Regions from separate parts of the Azospirillum thermophilum genome, predicted to be linked through region 1. Evidence: predicted binding sites of a transcription regulator. Region 1 holds the regulator's gene; the other holds the start of a gene.
What was found. The regulator PhoB, encoded in region 1, activates phosphate uptake and scavenging genes when phosphate is short. The targets are predictions, from matches to a motif close to TNTCATAAAACTGTCA.

Region 2: a site for PhoB is predicted at 2,084-2,099, ahead of DEW08_RS02095 (Na/Pi cotransporter family protein). Genes of this name have one in related genera too.

The regions. Positions count from the first base shown of each region.
Region 1 covers NZ_CP029353.1:2,492,565-2,497,806, forward strand. Annotated here, with positions in the region: gene DEW08_RS18110 (sigma-54-dependent transcriptional regulator) at 1-291, shown strand, start outside; gene DEW08_RS18115 (cold-shock protein) at 493-705, shown strand; gene DEW08_RS18120 (response regulator) at 776-1,588, opposite strand; gene DEW08_RS18125 (SAM hydrolase/SAM-dependent halogenase family protein) at 1,701-2,432, shown strand; gene phoB (phosphate regulon transcriptional regulator PhoB) at 2,429-3,133, opposite strand; gene pstB (phosphate ABC transporter ATP-binding protein PstB) at 3,239-4,000, opposite strand; gene pstA (phosphate ABC transporter permease PstA) at 4,073-5,242, opposite strand, start outside.
Region 2 covers NZ_CP029352.1:461,931-467,172, reverse strand. Annotated here, with positions in the region: gene serS (serine--tRNA ligase) at 1-277, opposite strand, end outside; gene DEW08_RS02095 (Na/Pi cotransporter family protein) at 310-2,028, opposite strand; gene DEW08_RS02090 (hypothetical protein) at 2,158-2,916, opposite strand; gene DEW08_RS02085 (hypothetical protein) at 2,990-3,241, opposite strand; gene tatC (twin-arginine translocase subunit TatC) at 3,542-4,336, opposite strand; gene tatB (Sec-independent protein translocase protein TatB) at 4,343-4,861, opposite strand; gene DEW08_RS02070 (twin-arginine translocase TatA/TatE family subunit) at 4,925-5,176, opposite strand.

The DNA.
Region 1 (5,242 bases):
GGAGCCGGCGCCCATGGGGCCGGTCCCGCCGTGCCGCTCCACCACCCGCACGCCCTGCAGCCCGGGCCGGCGCCCCAGCAGGCCGCGCCGGCCGCCGCGCCCCCGGCTCCCCCGCCCCAACCGCCCGGCCCGAAGCCGATCCGGCCGCTGTGGGAGGTGGAGAAGGACGCCATCGAGGACGCCATCGCCGCTTGCGACGGCAACATCCCCCGGGCCGCCGCCCTGCTGCAGATCAGCGCCTCCACCATCTACCGCAAGCGGCTGACCTGGCAGGCGGAAGGGAAGCTGTGACGCGACCGGGCGGGTTGCTGCCTAAGGTCTATGGCCGCCCCGGGCTTTTACACCCCATCGGTATATGCCGAGAGCCTGCCTTGCCCGCTCCGGTGATGCAGGGATAGCCTTCATTCGCCTTTGTCTTGGTTCCGCTATCGGGTGTGACCCACCCGTCTGGCCGGTGCCATCGACGACAGACTTAGGGGGGAAGGAATGGCAATGGCCACCGGTACCGTTAAATGGTTCAACACCACAAAGGGTTATGGCTTCATCGCTCCGGAAGCGGGTGCCAAGGACGTGTTCGTCCATATCACCGCCGTCCAGCGGTCGGGCCTGCGGGCCCTGTCGGAAGGCCAGCGTGTCCAGTTCGAGGTGTCGCGCGGAACCAACGGCAAGGATGCCGCCGTCAACATCAGCCTGATGGACCAGTGACGGCCGCCGCACCCCGCTCCGGCCCGGCCTGACGCCGGCCAGCCCGCCGGCTGCAGCGTGCCGGCGGGCCTCATCCCAGGTAGCCCGCCCTGCGGTAGGCGTCGATCGCGGCGCGGGCAAGGTCCGGAATGGCGATCCGCAGGGCCTCGGCCTCGTCCGCGGAACCGGCGCGGCAGGCAAGCTCCAGCGCCCGTGCCGCCGCCGCCAGGGTCGGCGCCCCGAAGGTGCCCGCCGTACTCTTCAGCGTATGGGCCTCGCGCGCGAGAAGCGCCAGGTCGGTCTCCGCCGCGATCCGCTCCAGCCGCTCCATCGTTTCGTCGGCGAACTGGCGCAGGACGTCGGCCAGCACTTCCGCGTCCAGGTCGGCGCCGAGCTGGTCGAGCGTGGCGCGGTCCAGCATCTCCACCCCCGCCGTGGCCGCCGCCGGTGCCGTTCCCGGCGTCCGTGCCATGGCGTGCAGGCCGGCCACCCGCCCCAGCCAATGAGCCACCCGCTCCAGCAGGGCGGCGCGGTCGAACGGCTTGGCGAGATGATCGTCCATCCCGGCGGCGAGACAGCGGGCCCGGTCGGACTCCTGCGAATCCGCGGTGATCGCGATGATGGGGATGCGGCAGAGCGGCGGCGGCAGGTCGCGCATCAGGCGGGCGGCGGTCAGGCCGTCCATCTCCGGCATCGCCAGATCCATCAGCACGAGGTCGTAGCCACCGCGCGCCACCGCGGCGACGGCGGTACGGCCGTTCTCCACCACGTCGACCGTATGGCCGGCACTGCCGAGGATCGCGGCGGCCAGCATCTGGTTGGGAGCACAGTCCTCCACCAGCAGGATGCGGCTGCCGGAGGTCGGGGCGTCCAGGGAAGAGGGCGCTGCCGGGGGATGCGTCATCGGCCAGTCCGCTTGATGGAGGTCGCACCACTGTAGGAAGGGCGGAGCGCCGCGGCAACGGGCGGCGCGGCTGCCCCTGTCGATTCAACCGCAGCCACGCTATCCTGACGCCATGATCGTGCTGTTCACCGATTTCGGGTTGTCCGGCCCCTATACCGGCCAGATGAAGGCGGCGCTGGCGCAGCAGGCGCCCGGACTGCCGGTGATCGACCTGTTCGCCGACGTGCCGGCCTTCGATCCGCAGCTTTCCGCCTATCTTCTGGCGGCCTACGCCCCGGCCTTCCCGGCGGGCTCGGTCTTCGTCGCCGTTGTCGATCCCGGCGTCGGCACCGACCGCCGGCCGCTGGTGGTGGAGGCCGACGGACGCCGCTTCGTCGGGCCGGACAACGGCCTGTTCGAGATCGTCCGGCGAAGAGCGGTCCGGTCTACCGCCTCGGCCATCGGCTGGAGGCCGGAGCGGCTCTCCGCCAGCTTCCACGGACGGGATCTCTTCGCGCCGGTCGCGGCGATGCTGGCGACCGGCCGGCCGGTGGATCTGGAGCCGCTGGAGACGGGAGCGGACGCGCGGCCGGACTGGCCCGACGATCTGCCGCGCATCGTCTATATCGACGTCTACGGCAACGCGATGACCGGGCTGCGGGCGGCGACCCTGCCGGCCGATGCGGTGCTGCGCATCGGTGCCCGCGCCGTGCGCCGCGGCCGGACCTTCGCCGACGTGCCGGCCGGCGAGGCGCTGTGGTACGAGAACTCCAACGGGCTGGCGGAGATCGCCGTCAACCGCGGCCGCGCCGACCGCGCCTTGGGCGTCGCGGTCGGCGCGGCCGTCACGGTGACAGGGCGCTAGATCGTCTTGGTGTCGAGCGCGTAGCCGGCCGAGCGAACCGTGCGGATCAGGTCCAGCTCGGTCTCCTCGTTCAGGGCCTTGCGCAGGCGGCGGATGTGGACGTCGACCGTGCGCGGCTCGACATAGACGTCGTGGCCCCAGACGAGGTCGAGAAGCTGCTCGCGCGAGAAGACGCGGCCGGGATGCTGCATGAAATGGCGCAGCAGCCGGAACTCGGTCGGCCCGAGATGGATGTCGCGGCCGTTGCGGCGGACGCGGTGGGCGGCGAGGTCCATCGTCACGTCGGCGAACTGCAGGGTCTCGTCCGTCATGCCGGGGGCGGAGCGGCGCAGCACCGCCCGCATGCGCGCCACCAGTTCGGTCGGCGAGAAGGGCTTGGTGATGTAGTCGTCGGCACCGGAATTCAGGCCGCGCACCCGGTCGCCTTCCTCGCCGCGGGCGGTCAGCATGATGATCGGGATGTCGCGGGTCTTGGCATTGCGGCGGAGCTGGCGGCACACCTCCAGCCCCGACATCAGCGGCAGCATCCAGTCGAGCAGGACGAGGTTCGGCGCCTGTTCGCCGGCCAGCAGCAGGGCCTCCTCGCCGTCGCTCGCGGCGACCACGCGGAACCCCTCCTTCTCCAGATTGTACTTGAGGAGGGTGACGATGTCCGCCTCGTCCTCGACAACCAGCACAAGGGGCTTCAGCGCCGAGGTCATGGCCGCTCCGTTCATCCCGCGCGCTTCGACGTTACCCAGCATTCCATGCCTCTTCAACATGCTCCATGACGCCCCTCCCCCACCGCGGGGGAGGAGGAGGGCCGATCAGCCGTACCGGCCGGTGATGTAGCCCTGGGTGCGCTCGTCGCGCGGGTTGGTGAAGATTTCCTCGGTGTCGTCGCACTCCACCATCTCGCCGAGATGGAAGAAGGCGGTCTTCTGCGAGACGCGGGCCGCCTGCTGCATGTTGTGGGTGACGATGACGATCGTATAGTTCTCGCGCAGCTCGTCGATCAGTTCCTCGATGTGCGCCGTCGCGATGGGGTCGAGCGCCGAGCAGGGCTCGTCCATCAGGATCACCTCCGGGCTGACGGCGATGGCGCGGGCGATGCACAGGCGCTGCTGCTGGCCGCCGGACAGGCCGGTGCCGGGCTCGCGCAGGCGGTCCTTCACCTCGTTCCACAGGCCGGCGCGCTGCAGCGACTTCTGCACCACCTCGTCCAGCTCGTCGCGCTGCGAGGCCAGCCCATGGATGCGCGGGCCGTAGGCGATGTTGTCGTAGATCGACTTGGGGAAGGGGTTCGGCTTCTGGAACACCATGCCGACGCGGGCGCGGAGCTGGACCGCGTCGATGCCCTTGCCGTAGATGTCCTCGCCGTCCAGCGCGATCAGCCCTTCGACGCGGCAGTTCTCGATGGTGTCGTTCATGCGGTTCAGGCAGCGCAGGAACGTCGACTTGCCGCAGCCCGACGGGCCGATCAGGGCCAGGACCTTGTTCTCCTGGATCTCCAGGTTGATGCCCTTCAGCGCCTGCTTGGCGCCGTAGAACACCTTCACGTCGCGGGCGACCATCTTGACGCCGGCCATGGTTTCTCCCTGGGCGCGGGCAGCGGTGTTGGGCTGCGAACCGGACTGCATCTGGGTCATCACGTTCATGACTTACCACCGCCTCTCGAATTTCTTGCGCAGGTACACGGCCAGACCGTTCATCAGGATCAGGAACCCGAGCAGGATCATGATCGCGGCCGAGGTGCGTTCGGTGAAGGCCCGCTCGGGGCTGTCCGCCCACATGTAGATCTGCACGGGCAGCACGGTCGCGCTGTCGGTCCAGCCATGCGGGATGTCGACGATGAAGGCGACCATGCCGATCATCAGCAGCGGCGCCGTCTCGCCGAGCGCACGGGCCATGCCGATGATGGTGCCGGTCAGGATGCCGGGCAGCGCCAGCGGCAGGACATGGTGGGTCACCGTCTGCAGCGGAGAGGCGCCGATCCCCAGCGCCGCCTCGCGGATCGAGGGCGGCACCGACTTCAGGGCGACCCGGGCGGAGATGATGATGACCGGCAGGGTCATCAGCGCCATCACCAGGCCGCCGACCACCGGGGCCGAGCGGGTCATCCCGAAGAAGCCGAGGAAGACCGCCAGGCCGAGCAGGCCGAAGATGATGGACGGCACCGCGGCGAGGTTGTTGATGTTCACCTCGATCAGGTCGGTCCACTTGTTCTTCGGCGCGAACTCCTCCAGGTAGACTGCGGCGGCGACGCCGATCGGCACCGACAGGATCATCGTCACCGACAGCATCAGCAGGGAGCCGACGATGGCGCCCCAGATGCCGGCCTGTTCCGCCTCGCGGCTGTCGCCGGCGGAGAACAGGGTGGTGTTGAAGCTCTGCACCAACGAGCCCTTGGCCGTCAGCGCGTCGATGGCGGCGATCTTCACGTCGCTCAGCCGGCGCTCGGCCTCCGGCACATCGCGGCGGAAATAGCCCTTCATGAACTGGTCCACCTCGTCGTCGGCACGGACCCAGATGGTCTGGGTGGTGCCGACCACCGCCGGATTGCGGGCGACGAAGGCCTCCAGCTCGTAAGGAGCCCCGGAGGACAGCAGGTCGTTCAGCTGCCGGCGGCTGGACCGGTCGGCGACGTCCGGAAGCTGGGCGTAGAGCGCCTGGCGCAGGAGCGGCATGAAGTTGCGCTCCTCCACCTGGGCCTTGTCCAGCGTCACCTCCAGCCGGAGCTGGGTCTGCCAGAAGGCGGTGTAGCCCTTGGTGACGATGGAGCCCAGCAGGATCACCAGCATCAGCGAGGCGATACCCACCGCGGCGATGCC
Region 2 (5,242 bases), on a different replicon from region 1:
CGAGCGCGCGCTCCTCCTCCTCGACCTGCGGCATCCGCTCCTTGAGCCGGGCCATCTCGTCGAGGATCGGCTGGGCATCGCGGCCCTCGCGCTTGGCGACACCGATATCCTTGGCCGCCTCGTTCCGGCGGGCCTGCATCTCCTGGAGCTGGGTCTGCGCGGCGCGGCGGCGGGCGTCGAGATCCAGCACGGACGACGACACCGGAGACAGCCCCCGACGGCCCAGGCCGCGGTCGAAGGCTTCGGGATTCTCACGGATGGCGCGAAGGTCGTGCATGGTTCGGACCAAATCGGGTGGTGGGACGCTGGTTATAGTGCGCCACCGGGGGAAGGTCCAGTCTCCGGCCGGCTATCGGGCGCTGCGACGGCCGCAAGGCCGCCATCCGCTTCCTTCAGGCGGCTCGACCGCAGCTCGCCCAGCGGGTCGAGGACGGGGTAGGCGGCGGAGGCCAGATGGGCGTTGATCCGCCGCAGATCCCGCAGGATGTCGAGGTGCAGCGTACTCGTCTCCTGGCTCTCCATCCGGCCGGCGCGCAGGCGCGCGACATGCGCCTCGATGGCGCGGGCCTCCAGCGTGCGCACCACCTCCTTCTCCTTCAGCAGGGCGCGGGCGGAGCGCGCGTCGCCCGATACGAACACCGCGGCGGCCAGCCTGCCCGTCTCGATCAGCCGTTCCAGCAGGCCGGCGATCTCCGCCGCCCCCTCCTCGGAGAAGCGCAGCCGCCGCCGCATCTTCTTGGCGGCGAGGTCCATCAGGTTGCGGTCGATGATGTCGCCGACATGCTCCAGGTTGATGGTCAGCGTCAGGACGTCCGATGCACGGCGGGCATCCTGCTCGTCGAGGTCCTCCAGGCTGATCTGCGTCAGGTAGCGCTTGATGGCGGCGTGCAGCCGGTCGAGCACATCGTCCATCGCCCGCACCTGGTCGAGGACGCGGCGGTCGTCGGTGCGCAGCACTTCCAGCGTGCCGCGCAGCATCGCCTCCACCGTGTCGGCCATGCGCATCGCCTCGCGCGCCGCATTGGCGATGGCGACATGCGGCGCCCGCAGTGCCGCGGGATCGAGATACTGCGGCGCGCCGGGATCGACGGCGGTGACCCTGTCGGGGAACAGCCGGGAGAGGCCGGCGGCGATCCACGGCAGGATCCCGATGAACAGCAGCGCCATCAGCAGGTTGAAGGCGACATGCGCGTCGGCGACCAGCCGTGCCGGATCCGTCCAGCCGCCGAGCAGCCGCACCGCCGGGTCGAGCGCGGCCAGCAGCAGGGCGCAGCCGGCCAGCCGGTTCAGCAGGTTGCCGACCGCCAGCCGGCGGGCCGCCGGGTTGCCGCCCGGCCCCTCCAGCACCGGATTGACGGCGCTGCCGAGATTGGCGCCGGCGACCATGGCGAGCGCCGCCTCCACCCCGATCACCTGCCCGCCGGCGAGCGAGGCGACCAGCAGCACCACCGCGACGCTGGAATGGGCCGCCCAGGTCAGCACGGCCGCGAGGGCGAGCGCCACCAGCGGATCGGCCGTCAGCAGGCCGAGCAGGCTGCGCAGCCCCGGCACCTCGGCCGACCGCTCGACCGCCGCGACCAGAAGCTGCAGCGACAGCAGCATCAGCCCGAGCCCGAGCGCCGCCCGGCCAAGGCCGCGGGTCCGCGTCCGCCCGCCGCGGCGGAAGGCGACGAAGCCAGTCACCAGCAGCACCGGCACCAGCGGCGCCACGTCGAAGGAGAGGAGCTGGACGATCAGCGCCGTGCCGACATTGGCGCCGAGCATCACCGCCAGGGCGGGCGCCAGCGGCATCAGCCCGGTGGCGGAGAAGCCGGCGGCCATCAGCCCCGTCGCGGTGCTGCTCTGCAAGAGGGTGGTGACGCCCAGCCCGGCGAGGAAGGCGCTCCAGCGGTTGCGCAGTCCCGCCCCCAGGATGTGGCGCAGGTCGGCCCCGAAGGCGCGCGTCAGCCCGCTCTGCACCATGTGCAGCCCCCACAGGAGCAGCACGACGTTCCCGGCGAGTTCCAGCAGGACATGCGTTGCCGACACTCCCTCCCCCTTTCCGTTACAGGGAAGGTGGTGGGCAGGCGGCGGTCCGGCAATATGACGATTATGTTACAGCGAAAGACCGGACGTCGACGAATCCGAGACTGGACGAGGATTGATCCCGCGTCCGCGTCAGAGCCGCAAGTCGATGATGCCGAAGGCGAGAGCATACAACTGCATCGACTGAATAACCCAATCCGCCAGCGGCTCGGTCGATTGGACCGGCTTGTTCTGGTGGGCCCTCTGCCGGGCTTCGGCACCGAGATCGCGGAAGTTCAGCAGGAGAGTCCGCACGACGATGTTGGGAACCGGCTCCGCATTCGCATGACCCCGACGCAAGGTCGCCGGCTTCCTCCGTCTCCACCAGCTGTCCTTGGCGCAGGAACAGGACGTCGCCGGATGCAGACCCGATCTCAGGCGGAGCAGAGACCTGAACCAGGGCTTCGGAGACTCCGTCCGCCGGGTCGAGACAAAGGTCGGGGAGGGATCCTCGACGTCCACGTGAAGCACGATCGACGCGAAGTACAGGGCGAACGACTCGTTGATTTCCGCGACTCCGGTGGCTCGGCCGGAGTAGGGCTTCACGTCGATCGGCTTGAAGGTCAGCAGGGCGATGGCCGTCAGAGCCGCCATCTTGTCGCGGCCGGCCAGACGCTCCTCATCGATATATCCGTTGAACTTCTTATAGTTATACAGAAGATAATCGTAATAGTATTCAACAGCAGCTGCAAGCCTGCGATTATCAACGCGAATGCAGCCGGCAACCTGTCTCGCCTGATCCTCGCCATAGTCCAGCCTGGTGGAGGCGATGGCGCTTTCGATTACACCTTCAGCCACGTCCCTCAGGAAGAGAATACGGTTCTCTTTTTCTTCCGTTGTGGCGCGAGCCATTTTTTCTACTCGTCAAAAAAGGTCGCAAAAAAGGCTGCTCCGCGCCGAAGCGAAGCAGCCGGCATCGATCATCTCATTTTTTCGCGGAGCCGCCCTTCATGCTGACCAGCGCGCCACGCAAAGCCCTGAAGAACCCCGGGGAGACGCGCTTGACAGCGGTATAGCCTTCCTTGCGCTCGTCGAAAGGCTTTGCCCAATTGATCTTCTTTTCCGCGTTGAAGGCGGCGGCATCGGCGCCCTCGCCCTCGCGGCCCACCAGATCGACAGGAAAGACGTAGTCCGTCGTGGGTGCTAAAGACCCATCATTGGTCGACTTTGCTGCCATCGGGCCTGCTCTCGAACTTCAGCGATGAGAGAAACCTATAGCGCGTGCAATCCGCAGCAAGCAAGAGTCAGTTTCAATAAAGCCGGAAATCTCAATGTACGGTTACATTCGTATTCAAGAACAGCGCGCCGGAGTAGACAAGCAACGCCGAACACTCCAGAGAGGCGCCCACTGAATGCGATCCTGACCGTTAAGTGGTCACGGCAGAACTGCAAGACGACGGAAGGGGATCCCAGGGGTTCGGAACATTACCGTCTTTGGAACATAATGAAACCGTGCCACCTGGAATCGGCCCTGCCCCTACACCCCGGCCGCATCGCGCTCGGCGCGCCTCTTCTCGATGCCGCGGCCGATCCAGATCGAGACCTCATAGAGCGCCAGCAGAGGAATGGCGAGACCGACCTGGCTGATGACGTCCGGCGGCGTCAGGATGGCGGCGACGACGAAGACGAAGACGATGGCATAGCGGCGCTTGGCCGCCAGCGTCTCGGTCGTCAGCAGGCCGGCGCGCACCAGAAGGGTCAGCAGCACCGGAAGCTGGAAGGCGATGCCGAAGGCGAAGATGAGCTGCATCACCAGATGCAGGTATTCGCCGACACGCGCCTCGAACTCGATGGGCAGGGCGTTGCCGTCGCCGCCGGGATGGAACTCGAAGCCCAGGAAGAAGCGCCAGGCCAGCGGGAAGATGAAGTAGTAGACCATCGCCCCGCCGAGGAAGAACAGCACCGGCGTGGCGGCCAGGAAGGGCAGGAAGGCCTTGCGCTCGTGCTTGTAGAGGCCGGGCGCCACGAACATCCAGATCTGGCTGGCGACGATCGGGAAGGAGACGAAGCAGCCGGCCCAGAACGCCACCTTCACGTAGGTGAAGAAGGCCTCGGTCAGGCCGGTGTAGATCATCCGGCGCCCCTGTCCGGCCAGGATGTCGGCCAGCGGCTGCACCAGGAAATTGTAGATCCGGTCGGAGACGGCGTAGCACAGCAGGAACGCCACGAGGATCGCGGCGATCGAATACATCAGACGGTTCCGCAGCTCGATCAGATGATCGATCAGCGGCATCTTGCTTTCTTCAAGCTCGTCTTCGGTTTCGCCGGTCATCGGTGGTTATGCCTGCTTGTCCGGGGCGGACGTCTCAGCCGGAGCGGTGGAGGAAATGGCCGGAGCCGGGGAGGACGACGGCGAAGACGCCGGGGCCGGCACGGCGGCGGGCGGCGGAGCCGAAGAGACCGTGGCGGGACTGGCGGCCGGGCTGGTGGCAGAGCCGGCGGCCGGAGCGGCAGCGGCGGGGGCCGCCGGCTTCTCGTCCGCCTCCGCCGGGCTGCCGGCGTGGCCGTCGAGCCCGACGTCGAACGCCTGCCGCAGCTCGTTCTTCGGGTCGACCGTGTCCTCCATCATCTTCTTCAGGTTCATCTCGCGGGTCTTCAGCGCCTCGCGCCGCAGCTCGTCCAGCTCCGCCTCGCGCATCATGTCGTCGAGGTGGCCCTGGAATTCCCGCGCGACCACGCGCGCCTTCCGCACCCATTTGCCCAGGGTGAAGATGGCCTTCGGCAGATCCTTCGGTCCGATGACCACCAGGGCCACGACCGCGATCAGCATTATTTCCGACCAGGCGATGTCGAACATGGTTTTCCGGCTTCAACGCGGGAGGCGAAGGACGCGCGGCACCGGCCGGCGCGTCCCGATGGATCAGCCGCGGACCGCGTCGTCCTTCTTCACGCCGGCATCGGCGGCAGGAGTCGGGTGGTTGGCCGGCTGATTGGGGATGACCTTCGCGCTGGCGGCGGGATCCGCCGGCTCGTCCTCTTCCTTCAGGCCGGCCTTGAACGACTTCACGCCCTTTGCGAGGTCGCCCATCACCTTCGGCAGTTTTCCGGCGCCGAACAGCAGAAGGACGATCACAAGAACGATGACCCAGTGCCAGATGCTGCTAAATCCCATGACACGCGTATCCTAGGCGAACGTCCTTTCGGTGGGCCGGCACTATGGCAGAAAGGCCCCCTAGCC